DNA from 4 places in the Streptomyces sp. NPDC031064 genome. Region 1 is predicted to be linked to each of the others. Evidence: riboswitches for the same ligand, from Rfam matches in the RefSeq annotation. Region 1 holds a riboswitch; each other region holds the start of a gene.

Region 1 (4,690 bases):
CGTAAGGTGGTGTTCACCGACGCGGGGTGGAGCAGCTCGGTAGCTCGCTGGGCTCATAACCCAGAGGTCGCAGGTTCAAATCCTGTCCCCGCTACTGATGACGAAGGCCCGGTGCATTGCGCACCGGGCCTTCGTCGTGTCCGCGTTCCGGACGTGTCGCTCGGTCGGTGGACGGCGGGTCGCCGTGCGGCGCGGCTCCGGGGAGCCCGGGTGGGGCGCGGTACCGTCCGCAGCCGTGGGCGGAGCGGGCAGGAGGCCAGTGGTGGGGCAGCGAGGCGGGGACGGTGGCGACGGGCGCGGGGGTGCCCGGCGGTTCGTCCGTGCGTTGCCGGCGCTGCTGATCGTGGGGGGCGTGGTGTACGACCTGTCGACTCCGCCGCGCTTCACCGCCGTGCCGCTGTTCGCCGCCGCCCCGCTGGTCGCGGCGCCGCTGTTCGCCGCCCGGACGACGCTGCTGTCGGGGCTGTGCGCGGTGCTGGCCGTGCTGTTCCTGCACCTGGGCAACGGCACCCTGGACGAGGTGCAGGCGCCGACCGAGATCCTCACCGTGGCGGTGGTCGCGGCGCTCGCGCTGCTGATCAACCGGGTGGTGCGGCGCAGTGGGGAGCAGCTCGCCTCGGCGCGGGTGATCGCCGAGACCGCGCAGCGGGCCGTGCTGCCGACGCCGGCCGAGCGGATCGGTGGGTTGCAGGTGGCGGCGCGGTACGAGGCGGCGCAGGCGGACGCGTTCATCGGGGGTGACCTCTTCGCCGTGCAGGACACGCCGTACGGGGTGCGGCTGGTGGTCGGGGACGTGCGGGGCAAGGGCATGGGGGCGGTCGAGGCGGTGGCGGTGGTCATCGGGGCGTTCCGGGAGGCGGCCGAGCAGGAGAGCTCGCTGGAGGGCGTGGCGCAGCGGTTGGAGCGGGCGCTGGCGCGGGAGGGGACGCGGCGCGACGGGCTGGACGCCTTCGAGGGGTTCACCACGGCGGTGCTGGCGGAGGTGCCGCGCGGGGAGGCCGTGGTGCGGGTGGTGGACCGGGGGCACCCGGAGCCGCTGATGCTGTACGCGGACGGGCGCACCGAGCTGCTGGAGCCGGCCGAGCCCGCGCTGCCGCTGGGCATGTCGGACCTGGGGACGTGGCCGGACCGGGCGTACGAGGTGCCGTATCCGGCGGGGGCGACGCTGCTGTTCTACACGGACGGGCTGTCCGAGGCCCGGGACGCGGACGGGGTCTTCTACGACCCGGTCGCGCGGCTGTCGGGGCGGCTCTTCCCGGGGCCCGACGCGATGCTGGACGCGCTCGTGAGCGACGTACGGCGGCATACGGGCGGCGGGGCGACGGACGACCTGGCGCTGCTGGCGGTCACCCGGCCGGCGGAGGGGCAGCCGGAGCGGCGCAGGACGATGCCGGTCGTGCCGTAGCGGCGTCCACCGCGTCACCGGCCGTCGGTACGGTGCGTAGCCGAAGCGTGTCACTCCGCATAACATTTGACGCACCGTCAGCATCACTATGGCCGGTGAATCTTTCTGATGTGCGGTCAAGTCGCCCCGTTGTGCCCGATTGTGGGCCGGTAAATCCCGGGGCCGTCCAGTTAATGATCAGTAGGAACGGCTTGGAATCCGGAGCCCGCGTCTATTAACGTTCGATAACGCAGCGCGGTCGTCCCAGCCGTCGCAAGAGACGGCACCGTGCGCGTGCGCCGAATCCCGTGAGGGAACCGGGGAACCACCTTTTGGGGTGAATCGGGCTGAACCAGGCCCGTAGGAGACCTTCCTGCTCCGAACCCGTCAGCTAACCCGGTAGGCGAGAAGGAAGGAAAGGAGTGCGCCTCCGTGGCGTCCAACAGGCCTGCCCCCGAAGCTCCGTACGGCTCGATCGCCTCGTTCAACACTTCGGGTGTCCCGGACGCCGCCCCCGTAAACGGGCAGTGGGAGGAATGGAACCCCACCGAGGAAACCGTCCGCCCCGTGCGCGGCCGGCACCGCATCGCCAAGCAGCGCGGCGGCCTCGCCCGTAGCTCCACCGTCCTCGGCGTCGGCGTGATCGCGGCGGTCGGCGCGGGTGGCATGGCCACCGCGCAGGACAAGCCCGCGGTCTCCATATCCCTGCCCGACGTCGTCACGGACAACCTGCCCGACGCCGACTCCCTGCCCGGCATCGGCTCCCTGATGTCCGACGAGACGGACTCCGCGGACTCCGGCGAGGCCGGCACCCCGGACAGCGGGCCGCTCACCGCCGCCTCCCTCACCGGCTCGGCCGACGCCACCGCGCAGCAGAGCGGCGGCGCCGACGCGGGCGAGGCCCTGCGCGCCCGCATCCTCCAGCAGGCCGAGCAGCAGCAGGCGTCCGCCGACGCGGAGGCGAAGGCCGCGGCCGAGGCGGCCGCCGCCGAACAGGCCGCCGCCGAGGCGAAGGCCCAGCAGACCGCCGCCCAGGAGCAGGCCGCCCAGCAGGCCGCCGAGGAGAAGGCGAAGGCCGAGGCCGAGGCCGCCGCCAAGGCGAAGGCCGCCGAGGAGGAGCGGCTGGCCAAGCTCGCCGGGAGCTGGTCCCTGCCGACCTCCTCGTACACCATCACCTCCACCTACGGCCAGGCCGGCAACATGTGGTCCTCCGGCTACCACACCGGCCTCGACCTGGCCGCGCCCACGGGCACGCCCGCCAAGGCCGTCCACGGCGGCACCATCAAGTCGGCCGGATGGTCCGGGTCGTACGGCTACCGCATCGTCCTGGAGCTGGAGGACGGCACCGAGGTCTGGTACTGCCACCTGTCGTCCATGACGGTCGGCGCCGGGCAGACGGTCGCCACCGGCGAGACCATCGGCCGCGTCGGCGCCACCGGCAACGTGACCGGGCCGCACCTGCACCTGGAGGTGCACACGCCGGGCGGCGACGGGATCGACCCGCTGGCGTGGCTGCGCGGCAAGGGCCTCACCGTCTGAGCCCCGGTTCCCTGAACCTCGCACTCCGGCAGCCCTGGCGGCACACCCCCCGACGCCAGGGCTGCCGGCCTAGTACCGGTACGGGTTGTAGCCGCCGTAGTTCAGATGCGGGGGCGGCGTCCACACCCGGCCGGTGGCCTGTGCCGCGTACGTCAGCGCGGGCCCGGCTATCTCCTTGCGCTGCCACAGGTGGTGCAGCAGCTCCTGCTCGCGCGCCATGAAGTCGTGGCCCACCACGCCCCGGCGGGCCCGGTGGCGAAGGAACGCCAGCGACGTCGCGAACGCCTCGTACTCGCCGACCGCGCGCGCCGCCGCCGGGCCGAAGCAGCGCGCCGCGTACCCACGGGCCAGACCCCGCGCCCGCATCGAGGACAGCGCCAGCGGCTCGGCCGGGGTGAGCCAGCCCGCCGCGGCGTACGCCGGGAGCTCGCCCGATATCGTGCGCAGCTCGCGCTGGCGCGACCAGATCGCCAGCCACGTCAGCAGCCCGAACGCGGGCACCATGAACGCCCCGTACACGGCGTAGAACCCCCACGGCCCGAGCGCCGCCGAGCCGTTCCACAGCGCGTGCATGCCCATCGCCAGGGCCAGCCCGAGCACCGGCAGCGCGATCCGGCGGACCTTCTTGCGGCGCGCGGTGATCGCGGCGATGCCGAAACCGATGCCGGTGAGCACGGTGAACAGCGGGTGCGCGAACGGCGACATCACGATCCGTACGAAGAAGGTCGCGGCCGTGACGGACGCGAGCCCCGACGTCCCGATCTGCTGGTCCTCCCCGAAGGCGTTGCCCAGATACAGGATGTTCTCGGTGAAGGCGAAGCCCGTCGCGGTGAACCCGGCGATGACGACGCCGTCCACGATCCCGGTGAAGTCCCGTCTGCGGAAGACGAAGATGAGCAGCACGGCGGCGGCCTTGGCGCTCTCCTCCACGATCGGCGCTATGACCGTCGCACCGAGGGTGTCCGCGGACGACGGGTCGGCGGTGGCGGTGGCTATCCAGCGGGTCGCGAAGGTGTTGGCGACGATCGCGACCAGCGCGGCGGCGCACGCGCCCCACGCGAAGGCGAACAGCAGGTTCTTCCACGGGCCCGGCTCGACCCGGTCCAGCCAGCGGAACGCGGCCATCAGCAGCGGGACCGGCAGCACGGCGAGGCCGAGCCCCACCAGGAAGCCCTGCGTGCCGGTCTGCTCCCGCACCAGCGCGAGGATCACCAGCCCGCACAGGGCGAGCACGATGACGACCGCGGAGGCCCGCACCGCCTTGCTGCGCCAGAAGGCGCGGCGGGGCTTGTAGCGCCAGCGGGCACGCTCCGGCACGGCGTCGAACGACGGCTGTGGTTCGTACGCCGGGACGGCCGGATACGGCGACTGGTGCTGCGCAGACGAGTAGGACACGTGATCGACCCTAACGACCGTCACTGACACTCCGCGACGGCATTGCTACGGACGCACGGCCACGCCCGGGGTCACACCCGCTTGAACAGCAGGTCGTGCACCACGTGCCCCTTGTCCAGGCCCTGGCCCTCGAAGCGGGTGAGCGGCCGGAAGGCGGGCCGGGGCGCGTAGCCGCCGCCGGGCACGGTGTTGGCGAAGTCCGGGTGCGCGGTCAGCACGTCCAGCATCTGCTCGGCGTACGGCTCCCAGTCCGTGGCGCAGTGCAGTACGGCACCGGGCTTCATCCGGGTGGCGACCAGGCTGAGGAACTCGGGCTGGATCAGCCGGCGCTTGTGGTGCCGCTTCTTGGGCCACGGGTCGGGGAAGTACACG
Region 2 (4,690 bases), on a different contig from region 1:
GAGTCCATGGAGAACCAGCGGGACGTCGTCAAGAACGAGCGCCGCCAGCGATACGACAACGTTCCCTACGGCACGGCCTTCGAGAAGCTCACCGCGCTCGCCTACCCGGAGGGCCACCCCTACCACCACACCCCGATCGGCTCCATGGCCGACCTGGACGCCGCCACCCTCGAGGACGCGCGGAACTTCTTCCGTACGTACTACGCGCCGAACAACGCCGTCCTGTCGGTCGTCGGCGACATCGACCCGGCGCAGACGCTCGCCTGGATCGAGAAGTACTTCGGCTCCATCCCCGCCCACGACGGCAAGCAGCCGCCCCGGGACGGGACGCTGCCCGAGATCATCGGCGAGCAGTTGCGCGAGGTCGTCGAGGAGGAGGTCCCGGCCCGCGCCCTGATGGCCGCCTACCGGCTCCCGCACGACGGCACGCGCGAGTGCGACGCCGTCGACATCGCCCTCACCATCCTGGGCGGCGGCGAGTCGTCGCGGCTGCACAACCGCCTGGTGCGCCGCGACCGCACGGCCGTGGCGGCCGGCTTCGGCCTGCTGCGCCTGGCCGGGGCCCCCTCGCTCGGCTGGCTGGACGTCAAGACGTCCGGCGGGGTGGAGGTGCCCGACATCGAGGCCGCCGTCGACGACGAGCTGGCCCGGTTCGCCGCCGAGGGCCCGACGCCCGAGGAGATGGAGCGCGCCCAGGCCCAGCTCGAACGCGAGTGGCTGGACCGGCTCGGCACGGTCGCGGGCCGCGCGGACGAACTGTGCCGGTACGCCGTGCTGTTCGGCGACCCGCAGCTCGCCCTGACCGCCGTCCAGCGCGTCCTGGACGTCACCGCCGAGGAGGTCCAGGCGGTCGCCAAGGCCCGCCTCCGCCCCGACAACAGGGCGGTGCTGGTCTACGAACCCGTCAGCACCGACCACAGCGAGCAGGAAGAAGAGGGGGCCGGCCAGTGAGCGACGCCGCCACGTCCTTGACGTCCATGGAGTTCCACCCGCAGCCCCGCCCCGGGACCGCCAAGCCGTGGGCCTTCCCCGCCCCCGACCGGGGCGCGCTGGACAACGGCCTGACCGTGCTGCGCTGCCACCGCCCCGGCCAGCAGGTCGTGGCCGTCGAGATCTTCCTCGTCGCCCCGCTGGAGGCCGAGCCGGAGGGCCTCGACGGCGTCGCCACGATCATGGCGCGCGCCCTGTCCGAGGGCACCGACAAGCACTCGGCGGAGGAGTTCGCCGCCGAGCTGGAGCGCTGCGGCGCCACCCTCGACGCGCACGCCGACCACCCCGGCGTACGAATCTCCCTCGAAGTCCCGGTCTCCCGGCTCGCCAAGGCCCTCGGCCTGGTCGCCGAGGCCCTGCGCGCGCCCGCGTTCGCCGACAGCGAGGTCGAGCGCCTCGTCCGCAACCGGCTCGACGAGATCCCGCACGAGATCGCCAACCCCTCGCGCCGCGCCGCCATGCAGCTCTCCAAGGAGCTGTTCCCGGCCACCTCCCGCATGTCACGCCCCCGCCAGGGCACCGAGGAGACCGTCGCCCGGATCGACGCCTCGGCCGTACGCGCCTTCTACGAGGCGCACGTCCGCCCCGCCACCGCCACCGCGGTCGTGGTCGGTGACCTCACCGGCGTGGACCTCGACGCGGTGCTCGCCGACACCCTGGGCGCCTGGACCGGCGACATGGCCGAGCCCCGTCCCGTACCGCCCGTGACGGCCGACGACACGGGCCGCGTCGTCATCGTCGACCGTCCCGGCGCCGTACAGACGCAGCTCCTCATCGGCCGCATCGGCCCGGACCGGCACGACCGGGTCTGGCCGGCCCAGGTGCTCGGCACCTACTGCCTGGGCGGTACCCTCACCTCCCGCCTGGACCGGGTCCTGCGCGAGGAGAAGGGCTACACCTACGGCGTACGGGCCTTCGGCCAGGTGCTGCGCTCCGGGCCCGAGGGCAACGGCGCGGCCATGCTCGCCATCAGCGGCTCCGTCGACACGCCCCACACGGGCCCGGCGCTCGACGACCTGTGGAAGGTGCTGCGCACCCTCGCCGCCGAGGGCCTGACCGACGCCGAGCGGGAGACGGCCGTGCAGAACCTGGTGGGCGTCGCCCCGCTCAAGTACGAGACGGCCGCCGCCGTCGCGGGCACCCTCGCCGACCAGGTCGAGCAGCACCTCCCGGACGACTACCAGGCCCAGATGTACGCCCGGCTGGCGGAGACGGGCACCGTGGAGGCCACCGCGGCGGTCGTCAGCGCGTTCCCGACGGACCGTCTGGTCACGGTCCTCGTCGGCGACGCGGCACAGATCAAGGAGCCCGTAGAGGCACTCGGAATCGGTGAAGTGACCGTCGTAAGCGGCTGATTGACGCGGTTTCCGCTCACCCGAGGTGACGCGGCTCCGCCTCGCGTCCTCCTCGCGAGCGGCCGCTCACCGGGACCCCGGCATCGCCCGATGCCGGGGTCCGCCCGTATGTCCGCTTTGTTGCGGAGATTCGGTGTCTGCCCTGTGGCGTGCGCTACAAAAAACCGTGTCTGTTTGGTGATTGAAAGATCGGCCGCTTAGCGTCTGATGCGCTGTCCGACCGGTACCCGCCGCACCCGCGGCACCGGACAGCCATCGCCGAGTCCCCATCAGGCGCGAGCCTGGGGAGCCGGGGACCCACGCAGTCCCTGGGGTGAATCGGACGCCTTCGCACCCGTGCGGAGGGGTCCGTAGGAGACCTTCCTGCTCCGAACCCGTCAGCTAACCCGGTAGGCGAGAAGGAAGGAAAGGACCAGCCACTTCATGGCGTTCACCCGTGCCACCGGGAAGCACCGTGCCCCGAGCCGCCTGAGCCGTAAGAGCGCACACGTCGCCGGAGTCGCGGCCCTCGCCACCACCGGCGTCATCGGATCCCTCGCTTCCCCGGCGCTCGCCGCGAACCCGGAGGCTGTGCCCCTCTCGCTCGAGGACACCGGCCTCAACCAGGCCGTCATCACCGACACGCTCGCCGAGCAGGTCGACGCCCAGGCCGAGGCCCAGGAGCTGGAGGCCCAGGAGGCCGCCGCCAAGGCCGCCGCCCAGGCGAAGGCCGAGGCGGAGGCGAAGCGCAAGGCCGAGATCCGGGTGCAGGCCGCCCGCGAGGCCAAGGAGCGCGCCGACCGCGAGGCCGAGCGCAAGCGGCTCAACGCCTTCCAGCTCCCGGTCGCCGGCACGTACGTCAGCACCGGTTACCAGACCGGCGGCGCCATGTGGTCCTCCGGCAGCCACACCGGCATCGACTTCCACGCCGCCTCCGGCTCCCGCGTGGTCTCCGTGGGCGCGGGCACCGTCGTCGAGGCGGGCTGGGGCGGCGCGTACGGCAACAACGTCGTGATCCGGATGAACGACGGTACGTACACCCAGTACGGCCACCTGTCCTCCATCAGCGTCTCGGCCGGCCAGACCGTCATGCCGGGCCAGCAGATAGGCCTGTCGGGCTCGACCGGCAACTCCTCCGGCCCGCACCTCCACTTCGAGGCCCGGACGAGCGCCGAGTACGGCTCGGACATCGACCCGGTCGCCTACCTCCGCTCGCACGGCGTCAACGTCTGACCCTCTCTGTTCGTCAGGCAAGGCCCCGGTTCGGATGCGAACCGGGGCCTTCGCCATCCCGGGGCCCCTGGCCGGGTACTCCTGGCCAGGGCCTCCTGGCCAAAAAGAACTCCATGGATTCAGGGTGGCTATCGGAAATTGCGGCCCCCTGCAATAGAGTCACGGAACAGACGTCGAGCGGGTGAGTTTCGCGCGGATTAAGTTGGGGGTTCGGTATGCGCATTCCAGCGCACTCGGTATGCACGGCGATCCGCGACGACATCGTCACCGGTGTGTTCGAGCGGGGCAGCCGGCTCACCGAGGAGCAGCTCGCCCGACGCTACGGAGTCTCGCGCGTCCCGGTCCGTGAGGCGCTGCGGACGCTGGAGTCGGAGGGCTTCGTGACCACTCGCCGCCACGTCGGCGCGTGCGTCGCCGAGCCCACCGAGCAGGAGGCGGCCGACCTGCTGGAGATGCGTACGCTGCTGGAGCCGCTGGGCGCCGCGCGGGCCGCCCAGCGCCGCACGGAGGCGCACCTGAAGGTGCTGCGGGGGCTGGTCAGGCTGGGCCAGGAGCGGGCGCGCCGGGGCCAGCGGGAGGACCTGCGCTCGCTGGACGGCTGGTTCCACGAGACGCTCGCCCAGGCGTCCGGCAGCCCGGCGCTGACGGCGCTGCTCACCCAGCTCCGGCACAAGATCGCCTGGATGTACGCGGTCGACCAGCCGGCCCGGCCGGCGGAGGCGTGGGCCGAGCACGGCGCGATCGTCGACGCCGTCGCGCGCGGCGACGCCGACCGCGCCCGCGCGCTCACGGCCCTCCACGTCGAACGCTCGCTGCCCTCCCACCGGCTGCGCCGCCCCGAGCGGCCCGAGCGGCCCGTCGGCCGTGTGAGGACTTCGCAACACCCCGTAAACACCGCGAGCGCCCGCAATTAACAGCGGCACCGTATACAAAGGCGGGGGAATTGCGCCCCTGAATTCGCATGCCCGAAAAGCCGCGCGCGGTGAAAGGGTGCCCCGTGCCGAAAACCGGGAGGGCTCCTGAAAGCGCGGGGTGGGACTGCGCGGGCGAAAACGTCACGGGGTCGAACGCCGCGGGCGAAACGCCGTGGGCGAAACGCCAAGGGAGAAACCTGTACCGGCGAACCTCACGGT
Region 3 (4,690 bases), on a different contig from region 1:
CCCTCCATTCCCTTCGCGCACCAAGAGATGAGGAGGGGAGGAGAGCACCGCGCACGCGGGTCATGGATACGCGTGCGCGCTCTTCGGTCTTTCCCCCGTCACACACCCCGTGCGATATCGGTCTCGCAGGGCCACTGGCATGCGCGTCTGCTGATGGCTCCTGATGCCTGAGTGCCTGTGTGAGTCTGGTTCGCCGCCCACACCATGGTCAAGGGACCCTTTCGGTCAACCGGCGATCACCGTGTGTGGAGTTACGTGGAGGCGGTTCGGCGAGGTCAGCGGGATATCGCCGGTGGGATATGAAGACCGAATTCACCAACGCTTCACAGGAAAATCCGCGCCGAGGTGGGAAACCGGCCGAATGCCAATCGGCCCGGCGCGCCGCCTTGTGTCCGGTTGGTGAGGAAAACGGGGTTCTGTTAACGCCGCCGGGGCCGGCCGCGTGCGTCGCGGCCGGCCCCGGCGGGGGAAAGCGGGTCGGTCAGTACGGACCGTTGACGTTGTCGATGGAGCCGTAGCGGTCCGCCGCGTAGTTGCAGGCGGCGACGATGTTGGCGACCGGGTCGTAGGCGTCGTTCGCCGTGCCCGGCACGTGGTAGGCCTCGAAGGTGGGCGCGATGACCTGGAGGAGGCCCTTGGAGGGAGTGCCGTTGATGGCGTTGATGTCCCAGTTGTTGATGGCGAGGGGGTTGCCCGAGGACTCGCGCATGATGTTGCGGTGGATCCCCTCGTACGTGCCGGGGATGCCGTGCCGCGCCATGATGTCCAGCGCCTCGCGGATCCAGCCGTCGAGGTTGTCCGGGTACGAGGCGGCCTTGGCGGCGACCGGGGCGGCCTTGCGCTCGGCGGACCGGTCGGCCCGCTCGGGCGCCGAGGAGCGCTGGGCCGGGGCCTTGGTGCCGATGGTCAGCTTGAGGCCGGGGCGGATCAGGGACGGATCGGCGCCGACGGCCTTCCGGTTGTCCTCGTAGAGCTTCTTCCAGCCACCGCTCACCCCGTGATCCCTCGCGATCTTGGAGAGGGACTCGCCGGCGACGACGGTGTGCGTTTCGGGGGCGGCCTTCTTGGCGGCGGGCGCGGCGGCCGTAATGCCGGTGGTCACCGAGTGCGCGGCGCTGCTCGGGGCGGCCGCGGCGGTGGTGGCACCGATCATGGGGAGCGCGAGTGCGGCGCCACCCGTTCCCGCGGCGACGAAGCGGCGGGCGAGCGGACTGTTCTTGGGGCGGCGGTGCTTACCCTTTGCGGGCATGGGGCGTTCCTCTCCGTCGCCTGCGAGGTGAGCTGTCGGGTTCGGACTGGAGATGCCCGGCCGCGGTGTCAGCGCGGCTTCACCCCGAGCCGTTCCGGTGTTCCCCGGACCGGCGGCTTACCTGGGTCCCCCGCTCCTGCCGTACGTACGTGAGTGGTGGGTGCGGTTTCCGGACGGCGGCAGGATTCGGCGGTCCATCCGGATTGAGGGTGACCGTAAGCGAGAGGGGTCGCGGGGAACAAGGCTGGAATTGAGCGCACGGGTCCTTGTCCGCACATCTGGCGGGCCGTCAACTTTGCTGCTGAAAAGCCGAAACAAGGCCCCGGCGATACCCTGGCACCGGTACGGGGCGGTGATTCTTGTCACGCGTGGCTGCCCTGGGCGACAAGTCGCTTATGTTCGCCGCAATATGGGCGGTGCAGGCGATAGCCGCGAAACCCTCATAGATGACTAAATAGGACGGAAGGCGCCCGGGGGCGGGTGGTATCGCCGGTTACTCGCGAGGAACACCAGGCGTGAACTAAGGTGAGCGCCCCGATCGGCTCCCCCTGTGGATCCCAGGACAAAACGGTCTTGGCCAGGTCGATCGAAGGATGTCCTGTCAATCAGGACGCACATTGCAGTGCAGGGCGACGTGATGTCGGCAACTCCGCCAGACGTCGGCTCCGTACGGGCCGACGAGCCCTCGTCCTGTCACCCGGGACTCGAGGTGTTGGCCCTTCTCTCATTCACCTACCTCGCGAAGGCAAGGCAGAGATGGCACGAGTCTCCCGACAGCACTCCGGCAAGAAGACGCATCCCGTCGACGAGATGCTCCCCCTCCCCAAGCTCACCCTCTACGGCTTCCAGCACATCCTCGCGTTCTACGCGGCGGCGGTCATCGTCCCCGTACTCCTCGGCAACGCCCTCGGGCTGTCCCGGGAAGAGCTGGTCTACCTGATCAACGCGGACCTGCTGACCTGCGGCATCGCCTCGATCATCCAGGCGCTCGGCGTCTGGAAGGTCGGCGCCAGGCTGCCCCTGGTCCAGGGCGTCACCTTCACCGCCGTCTCACCCATGGTCGCCATCGGCATCGGCGCGGGCGGCGGTACGGCCGGTCTGCTGGTGGTCTACGGCGCGGTGATCACCGCCGGTATCGCGACATTCCTTTTCGCGCCCTTTTTCGGGAAGTTGGTGAAGTATTTCCCGCCGATCGTCATCGGCACGATCCTCACCATCATCGGCATGACCCTGATACCCGTCGGCCTCCAGGACGCGGCCGGCGGCGCGCACCTCATGGGCGAGCCCGAATACGGCTCCGGGAAGAACCTCGCGTACGCCCTCGGCACCCTGCTGCTCATCCTCGCGGTGGTGCGCGTCGGCAAGCCGTTCCTCAGCAGCCTCGCCGTGCTCATCGGGCTCGTCGCCGGCACCGCCGTCGCCTGGCTGTTCGGCGACGCGCACTTCGGCGCCGTGAAGGACGCCGACTGGTTCGGCGTCAGCACGCCCTTCCACTACGGCATGCCGAAGTTCGAACTCCTGCCCATCATCGCCATGGTCGTGGTCATGCTGATCACGATGGTCGAGACGACCGGTGATGTGTACGCGATCGGTGAGATCACCCGCAAGAAGGTCGACAGCGACACCGTTACGCGGGCGCTGCGCGCCGACGGCGTGGCGACCGTTCTCGGTGGCGTACTGAATTCGTTCCCGTATGTGGCCTTCGCCGAAAACATCGGACTTGTCCGGATGTCAAAGGTGATGAGCCGTTTCGTGGCGGTAGCTGCCGGTGTCTTCATGATCGCGCTGGGGCTGCTGCCGAAGGCCGGAAGCCTGGTCGCCGCGGTGCCGCACCCCGTGCTCGGCGGCGCGGCCATCGCGATGTTCGGCATGGTCGCCACGGTCGGCATCCAGATCCTGGGCAAGGTCGACCTGCGCGAGGAGCGCAACGCCCTCATCCTCGCCGTCAGCCTGGGTGCCGCCCTGCTGCCCACGACGGTCGCGCCGTTCTTCGACCGCATGTCGGACGACGTCCGGGCGGTCCTCGACAGCGGCATCACCCTGGGCGGCCTCACGGCGATCGTGCTGAACCTGTTCTTCAACGCGTTCACCCGCCGCAAGGCGATGGAGATCGACTGGGAGGACTACGAGAACGACGGCACGCCGCCCCCGCCGGTCGGCGCCGCCACGCGCTGACCCCGGTGGGGCCGGCCACGCCCGCCCGGGCATCCCCCGCCGCCCCCTGCATCCGCCCGCCGGACCGGCCGCCGACTCCGGCCCGGGCGGGCGGACCGCACGGGGGGCCGCAGCGGGCGGGCCACGGCGGGTGCATCGCACGGCGGACCGGCCCGTGCGGACCGCACGGACGGGCCGCACGGGCGGGCCCCACCCGGCGGTGCGCACGGGCCGGTGCGCACGGACGAGCCGCGCCCGGCGGTCCGCACGGCGGGCCGCGGCGGTCCGGTCCGCACGGGCGGGCCCCACCCGGCGGTGCGCACGGGCCGGTGCGCACGGACGAGCCGCACCCGGCGGTCCGCACGGCGGGCCGCGGCGGCCGGACCGCATGGCGGGTCACACCCGGCGGTCCGCGCGGGGTGGGCTCAGTGGCCCGTCGCGTCGAACGGGGGCTCCTCGCCCACGTCGCCGATCAGCTCCCAGAAGTGGTCCACCAGCCGGTGCAGGTAGGCCGAGCGCTCGGCGGCGACCTCTTTGAGGCGGGAGTCGTCATTGCGGGCGACCAGGTGGCCCATGTAGCGCTCGGAGAACTCCGCGAACTCCGCGTGCATCGTGCGCAGCGCGTCGCCCACCAGCGTCTCGTTGACCACCACGATCTCGGCCACGGGCGCCACGTGGGCCTTCCAGCGGCCGTCGATGGCCGAGCGCAGGTGCCCGGCCAGCTCCTCGCCGCGGCCCATGATGCCGACCAGCTTGCGCAGCGACAGGCCGAGGGCGTCCACCAGCGCCCTGGTCTGCCGCAGGTCGCCGTCCCACTGCTGCGCCGCCTCCGCCTTGCGGTACTCGGCCGGGTCCATCCCGATCCGGTAGGCCAGCCGCTCCACGCTCAGTTGCCGGGCCAGCCGGTGCTCGGCCAGCGTGCGCGGCTCGACACCCATCAACGTGGTGGACGAGCACCACAGCACATCGGCGAGGGCGAAGAGCTGGGGCTCCGACGGGACGTGGGAGCCCTGCTCCCAGGCGGCGACCAGGTCGGGGTGGACCGGGACGCCGCACGCGGCCATGGAGTGGGCGACCTGAACGGTGCTCAGGCCCATGCGGGCCCGCGCCGCTCTGGCCTCCGCGGGGGAGAACGGAGTGCGGTACACGAATGAAACACCTCGCTGCACCCGGCGAGCGTAGGGCGCTTGGGGGAGAGGGAACCGGTGGATGAACATCCAGGAGCGGGCAGATTAACAGATGCCCGACTCGTGCGAATGCCCAGATTTTCCTTCGATCCCAAGGTGT
Region 4 (4,690 bases), on a different contig from region 1:
GCCGGTCGTCGTCCCAAGCGCGCCTGTCCTGCACGGTCTTGAGGGACCACAGGTCCAGCACCGGGCAGCCGTAGCGGTCCGCGACGGCGCGCACGTGCCCGTTGTACGTGGCGATCTTGCCGCGCAGGTGGCGCAGCACCGGCACGCCCCGGGTGTCGAACCCGGTGGTGACCAGGACCGTGCCGACCGCGGACGTCAGGTCGGCGACGGCCCGTTCGAAGCGCTCGGCGACGTCGTCCGGGTCGCTGCCCGGCCGGATGATGTCGTTGCCGCCGGCGCAGAAGGTCACCAGGTCCGGGGCGAGTTCCTTGGCCCGCGGGACCTGCTCCTCCACGATCTGGTCCAGGAGGCGCCCCCGTACGGCGAGGTTGGCGTACCGGAAGTCCTCGGGCTCCGGGAGCCGGTCGGCGAGCAGCACCGCGAGGCGGTCCGCCCAGCCGACGAAGGTTCCGCCGGGCCCAGGGTCTCCGACGCCCTCGGTGAAGCTGTCACCGATCGCCGCGTACGACCCGAATACGTCACTGTCTCTGAATGTCGAATCGTCTGCCACGGGAGCACATCTTTCACCCGGGGATGTGACCTACGCGACCGTAAGGAGGGGTTGACGGGGGGTGATGTTTACCACCGGTCAAGATTCACCCAAGCCCGGAATACGCCCGGAACGCGACTCCGCCCGGCACCGGGAGGCGGTGCCGGGCGGAGCGCCGTTCAGGAAACGGAGGCGTCAGATGGCGACGCCGTGCTGGCGGAGGTACGCCAGCGGGTCGATGTCCGAGCCGTAGCCGGGGCTGGTCCGGACCTCCATGTGGAGGTGCGGGCCGGAGGAGTTGCCGGTGGAGCCGACCAGGCCGATCTCCTGGCCCCCGCTCACGGTCTGGCCGGACGAGACGGAGAGGGAGGACATGTGGGCGTACTGCGAGTAGTTGCCGTCGGCGTGCTGGATGACGACCTCGTTGCCGTACGCGCCGCTCCAGCCGGCCGAGACGACGGTGCCGGCGCCGATGGCCTTGACGCTGGTGCCGGAGGGGGCCGCGAAGTCGACACCGGTGTGGTAGCCGGAGGACCACATGGAGCCGGAGGCGCGGTACGGCGTGGAGACACCGGCGGAGACCGGGGCGGTGAAGCCCGAGGCCGCCGGGGCCTCGGCCTTGGCGGCGGAGCGCGAGGCGCGGCTCTCGGTGCGGGTGTCGTCGGCCTTCGGCTTCGCCGGGGCGGCCTTCTCGGCCGGGGCGGCCGTGGACTTGGCGCCGAGCGTGAGCTTCATGCCCGGGAGGATCAGCGACGGGTCCTCGCCGATGACCTGGCGGTTGTCCTGGTATAGCTTCTGCCAGCCGCCCTTGACGTTCTTGTTGCGGGCGATCTTGGAGAGGTAGTCGCCGGCGACCACGGTGTACGTGCGCGGCGCGGCCTTCTTCGCCGGGGCGGCGGCCTCGGGGGCGGCCTGGGCGGCGGTGACGGCCTGCTGCGGAGCGGTGGCCGGGGCGGCGGCCGGGGCCGCGGCGTGCGCGCCGGTGGCACCGAACAGCGGCAGGGCGATGGCGGCGCCACCCGTACCGGCGGCGACGAAACCACGCGTAATGGAGCTGGACTTGGGACGGCGGTGCTTACCCTTCGCGGGCATGGCGAATTCCTCTCCGGCGCCTGCGAGGTGAGCTGTCGGGTTCGGACTGGAGTTGTCCGGCCGCGCCGTGGACGCGACTTCACCCCGAGCCGGTCCCGGAATTCCGGGGTCGGCGTACTACCTGGGTCCCCCGCTCCTGCCACGCGTGGGTGGGTGCGAATTCCGACCGGTGGCAGGATTCGGCGGTCCGGCCGGATTGCCGTGACCGTAAGCGAGCCGGGTCGGAGTGAACAAGCCGCCGCATTCCCGTCCGCATTCTCCGTGGTGCGGCCGCCATGGAATTCCGGTCACCCTCCGTGGATTGCGGATCATGAATTCCCGTTGTGCGCACGGAGTTTATGAACGGCATCCCGCCACGGACGGTCACGGTTATGACGCTGCTCACGTGGCCGCACCCATCTCCCTTGCTACCAGGGCACGTTATATCCAATGCCCTAATACGGACAGAAGTGCTATTTCTTGGCGAGTGCGACGAGAAGCACTAATCCTCCCCTCGGGGCCGGCACCTCCCGGATGCCACACCCGAACACGACCAGACCGGGGCAAAATACTTGAAGCAGGCATCTCGCCATGCCGGGTACCGAGCGTGACAAGGGGCAACGGATGTGCGACGTGCACGGAGATTGATCGTCCGACGTACCGATGTCGTATCGTCGGACCGCGACATCGTCGGCGGCCGACGCCGACCGCAGACACGTCAGGAGCCCCCGTGACGCAGCCGCTGCCGCAGGTCCCGTCGATCGAGCCCGAGCTGACCGGGGTGCGCAACTTCCGCGACGTCGGCGGGCTCCCGACCGTGGACGGCCGACGGGTGCAGCACGGCAGGCTCTACCGCAGCGGGCACCTGGCGCACGCGACCGGCGAGGACGCCGCCTTCCTCGCGGGGCTCGGCCTGCACACGATCTTCGACTTCCGCAACGCCGCGGACCAGAAGCTGGAAGGCCCGGACGTCGAGCTGCCCGGCGTACGGAACGTGAACATCCCGCTGTCCGACCCGGCCGACGGCGCCGAGTTCTGGACCATGGTCCGTGACGGCGACCTCGACCAGCTCCGGTCGATACTGGCCGACGGCAAGGCGGCGGCCCGGATGACGGCCTCGTACCGCGTGATCATCAAGGAGCGCACCGCCGAGCACAGCCGGGTCCTCCACGCGCTCGCCGAGGACAGCGTCCCGGCCCTGATGCACTGCGCGGCCGGCAAGGACCGGGCGGGGCTGTCCATAGCCGTGTCCCTCCTGGCCGTCGGCGTCGAGCGGGAGGCCATCGAGGAGGACTACCTCAAGTCCAACGACCCGAGCCGCCGGTACCGGGTGCACCGCAGCGACAACTCCCCGGCCGGTATGTCGCCCCAGGTCATGGAGCTCCTCAGCCCGCTCTTCGAAGCCCGCCTGGAGTACCTGTCGGCGGCCTTCTCGACGATCGAGGAGACCTGGGGCTCGACCGAGCGCTACCTGACCGAGGGGCTGAAGCTCTCCCCCGAGACCCGCGAGCGGCTGCGCGAGCGCCTCCTCGACCAGGGCTGAGCCCTCATTCCGCCCCCAGGGCGAACAGCAGGTAGAGGAACGCGGCAAAGAGGTGGCCCGCCACCAGATAGGCGAAGAGCCGGACGACGAGTCCTAGCGGGAACGTCCGTTCCTGGGACATGGCGGATCTCTCCGATCGGGTCAGCGACGGTGGGCGTCCGCGCCGAGGCACAAATCGGCCGCGGCGCTCTGCATGAGGGTGTGGACGAACAGCAGCTCCGCCCCGCCGCGCGTGGCGGCACCGATCCGGTGCGGGGTGAGCGAGTCGAAGTGGGCGCTGTCCCCGGGGTCGAGGACGTGCACGGCCTCCCCGAGGGCGAGCCGCACCCGGCCGCCGAGGACGTACAGCCACTCCTCCCCCGGATGTACGCGCACGAGGTCGCCCTGGGTGGCGTACGGGACCTGGACGCGCAGCGCCTGCATGGCGCGACCGGGGCCGCCGGCCTGGTGGTAGACCCAGCCGTCCGCCCCGGCCGGCTCGGCCCGGCCGCCCCGGACGATCGGGTCGCGCTCCGGCGGCACCTCGCCCAGCAGCTCGGAAACGGTCGTACCGTAGACGCGGGCGAGACCGAGCAGCATGGGCAGCGACGGCTGGCGGCGGCCGGTCTCCAGCCGGGACAGGTGGGCCGGCGAGAGTCCGGCGCGGCGGGCGGCGGCCTCCAGGGTCAGCCCCCGGCGCCGCCGCAGCACCCGGAGCTGGGGCGCGACGTCCGGCAGCGCGCCGGGTGCCGCGGTGCCCGACGGCGCCTCGGAGGAAGTGCTCATGCCTCCATTGCGCCAGCGTCTTCCCTCTCGGGCAAATTTCTTGCCTCAGAGGCAAAAGGCAGGGGCCGGGAGCTCAGCGGTTGGCGATCGCCTGCTTCACCAGCGTCCGGCCGAAGTCCCAGATCAGACCGCCACCACTGTGCGCCTCGTCCATGACGGCGGTGAACGCCTCCACGAACCGGTCCACCTCCCGCTCCCCGATGATCAGCGGCGGGATCAGCTTGATCACCTCCAGCCGGTCGCCCGAGACCTGGGTGAGGATGCGGTGCCGTTGCAGCAGCGGCACCACGACCATCTGGGCGAACAGACCCTTGCGGGCGGCCTGGAGCATCGTCCAGCGGCTGCGCAGCCCGAGCGAGGACGGGCGGCCGAATTCGAGCCCGATCATCAGGCCCCGGCCGCGCACCTCGTGGAGCATCTCGTAGCGGTCGACGAGCGCGGTGAGCCGGGACCTCAGCAGCTCACCGGTCCGCCGGGCGTTCGCCACGATCTCCTCGTCGTCCAGGACGGACAGGACGGCCAGCCCCGCCGCCATGGCCTGGGCGTTCGCCCCGAAGCTGGCCGAGTGGACGAGCACCCGGTCCAGTGACGAGTAGACCTTCTTGAAGATCCAGTCGGTACCGAGGGTGGCCCCGACCGGCACGTAGCCGCCGGAGAGCGCCTTGGCGACGCACACCAGGTCCGGCTCGACGCCGTCCTCGTGCTGGTAGCCGTAGAAGGTGCCGGTGCGGCCGAGGCCGGTCTGGACCTCGTCGGCGATCAGCAGCGCCTTGTGCCGGTGG

What was found. Region 1 has a riboswitch for cyclic di-AMP ahead of ACZ46W_RS15290 (M23 family metallopeptidase). Riboswitches for the same ligand answer to the same signal wherever they lie in the genome.
Region 2: it holds a riboswitch for cyclic di-AMP, as region 1 does, so the genes downstream of both, ACZ46W_RS06040 (M23 family metallopeptidase) here and ACZ46W_RS15290 (M23 family metallopeptidase) in region 1, are expected to answer to the same signal.
Region 3: it holds a riboswitch for cyclic di-AMP, as region 1 does, so the genes downstream of both, ACZ46W_RS23495 (transglycosylase SLT domain-containing protein) here and ACZ46W_RS15290 (M23 family metallopeptidase) in region 1, are expected to answer to the same signal.
Region 4: it holds a riboswitch for cyclic di-AMP, as region 1 does, so the genes downstream of both, ACZ46W_RS01915 (M23 family metallopeptidase) here and ACZ46W_RS15290 (M23 family metallopeptidase) in region 1, are expected to answer to the same signal.

What each region holds. Positions count from the first base shown of each region.
Region 1 is NZ_JBVIGF010000004.1:14,749-19,438, reverse strand. Features, by position in the region: tRNA gene ACZ46W_RS15300 (tRNA-Met) at 21-94, shown strand; gene ACZ46W_RS15295 (PP2C family protein-serine/threonine phosphatase) at 263-1,405, shown strand; cyclic di-AMP (ydaO/yuaA leader) riboswitch at 1,672-1,805, shown strand; gene ACZ46W_RS15290 (M23 family metallopeptidase) at 1,817-2,923, shown strand; gene ACZ46W_RS15285 (PrsW family intramembrane metalloprotease) at 2,993-4,318, opposite strand; gene trmB (tRNA (guanosine(46)-N7)-methyltransferase TrmB) at 4,390-4,690, opposite strand, start outside.
Region 2 is NZ_JBVIGF010000001.1:1,427,402-1,432,091, reverse strand. Features, by position in the region: gene ACZ46W_RS06050 (M16 family metallopeptidase) at 1-951, shown strand, start outside; gene ACZ46W_RS06045 (M16 family metallopeptidase) at 978-2,345, shown strand; cyclic di-AMP (ydaO/yuaA leader) riboswitch at 2,592-2,755, shown strand; gene ACZ46W_RS06040 (M23 family metallopeptidase) at 2,769-3,557, shown strand; gene ACZ46W_RS06035 (GntR family transcriptional regulator) at 3,773-4,471, shown strand.
Region 3 is NZ_JBVIGF010000006.1:390,126-394,815, reverse strand. Features, by position in the region: gene ACZ46W_RS23495 (transglycosylase SLT domain-containing protein) at 482-1,249, opposite strand; cyclic di-AMP (ydaO/yuaA leader) riboswitch at 1,254-1,374, opposite strand; gene ACZ46W_RS23490 (nucleobase:cation symporter-2 family protein) at 2,006-3,424, shown strand; gene ACZ46W_RS23485 (transcriptional regulator) at 3,829-4,551, opposite strand.
Region 4 is NZ_JBVIGF010000001.1:459,529-464,218, forward strand. Features, by position in the region: gene ACZ46W_RS01910 (SGNH/GDSL hydrolase family protein) at 1-550, opposite strand, end outside; gene ACZ46W_RS01915 (M23 family metallopeptidase) at 725-1,621, opposite strand; cyclic di-AMP (ydaO/yuaA leader) riboswitch at 1,626-1,783, opposite strand; gene ACZ46W_RS01920 (tyrosine-protein phosphatase) at 2,331-3,143, shown strand; gene ACZ46W_RS01925 (DUF6126 family protein) at 3,148-3,264, opposite strand; gene ACZ46W_RS01930 (helix-turn-helix domain-containing protein) at 3,285-3,908, opposite strand; gene ACZ46W_RS01935 (aspartate aminotransferase family protein) at 3,982-4,690, opposite strand, start outside.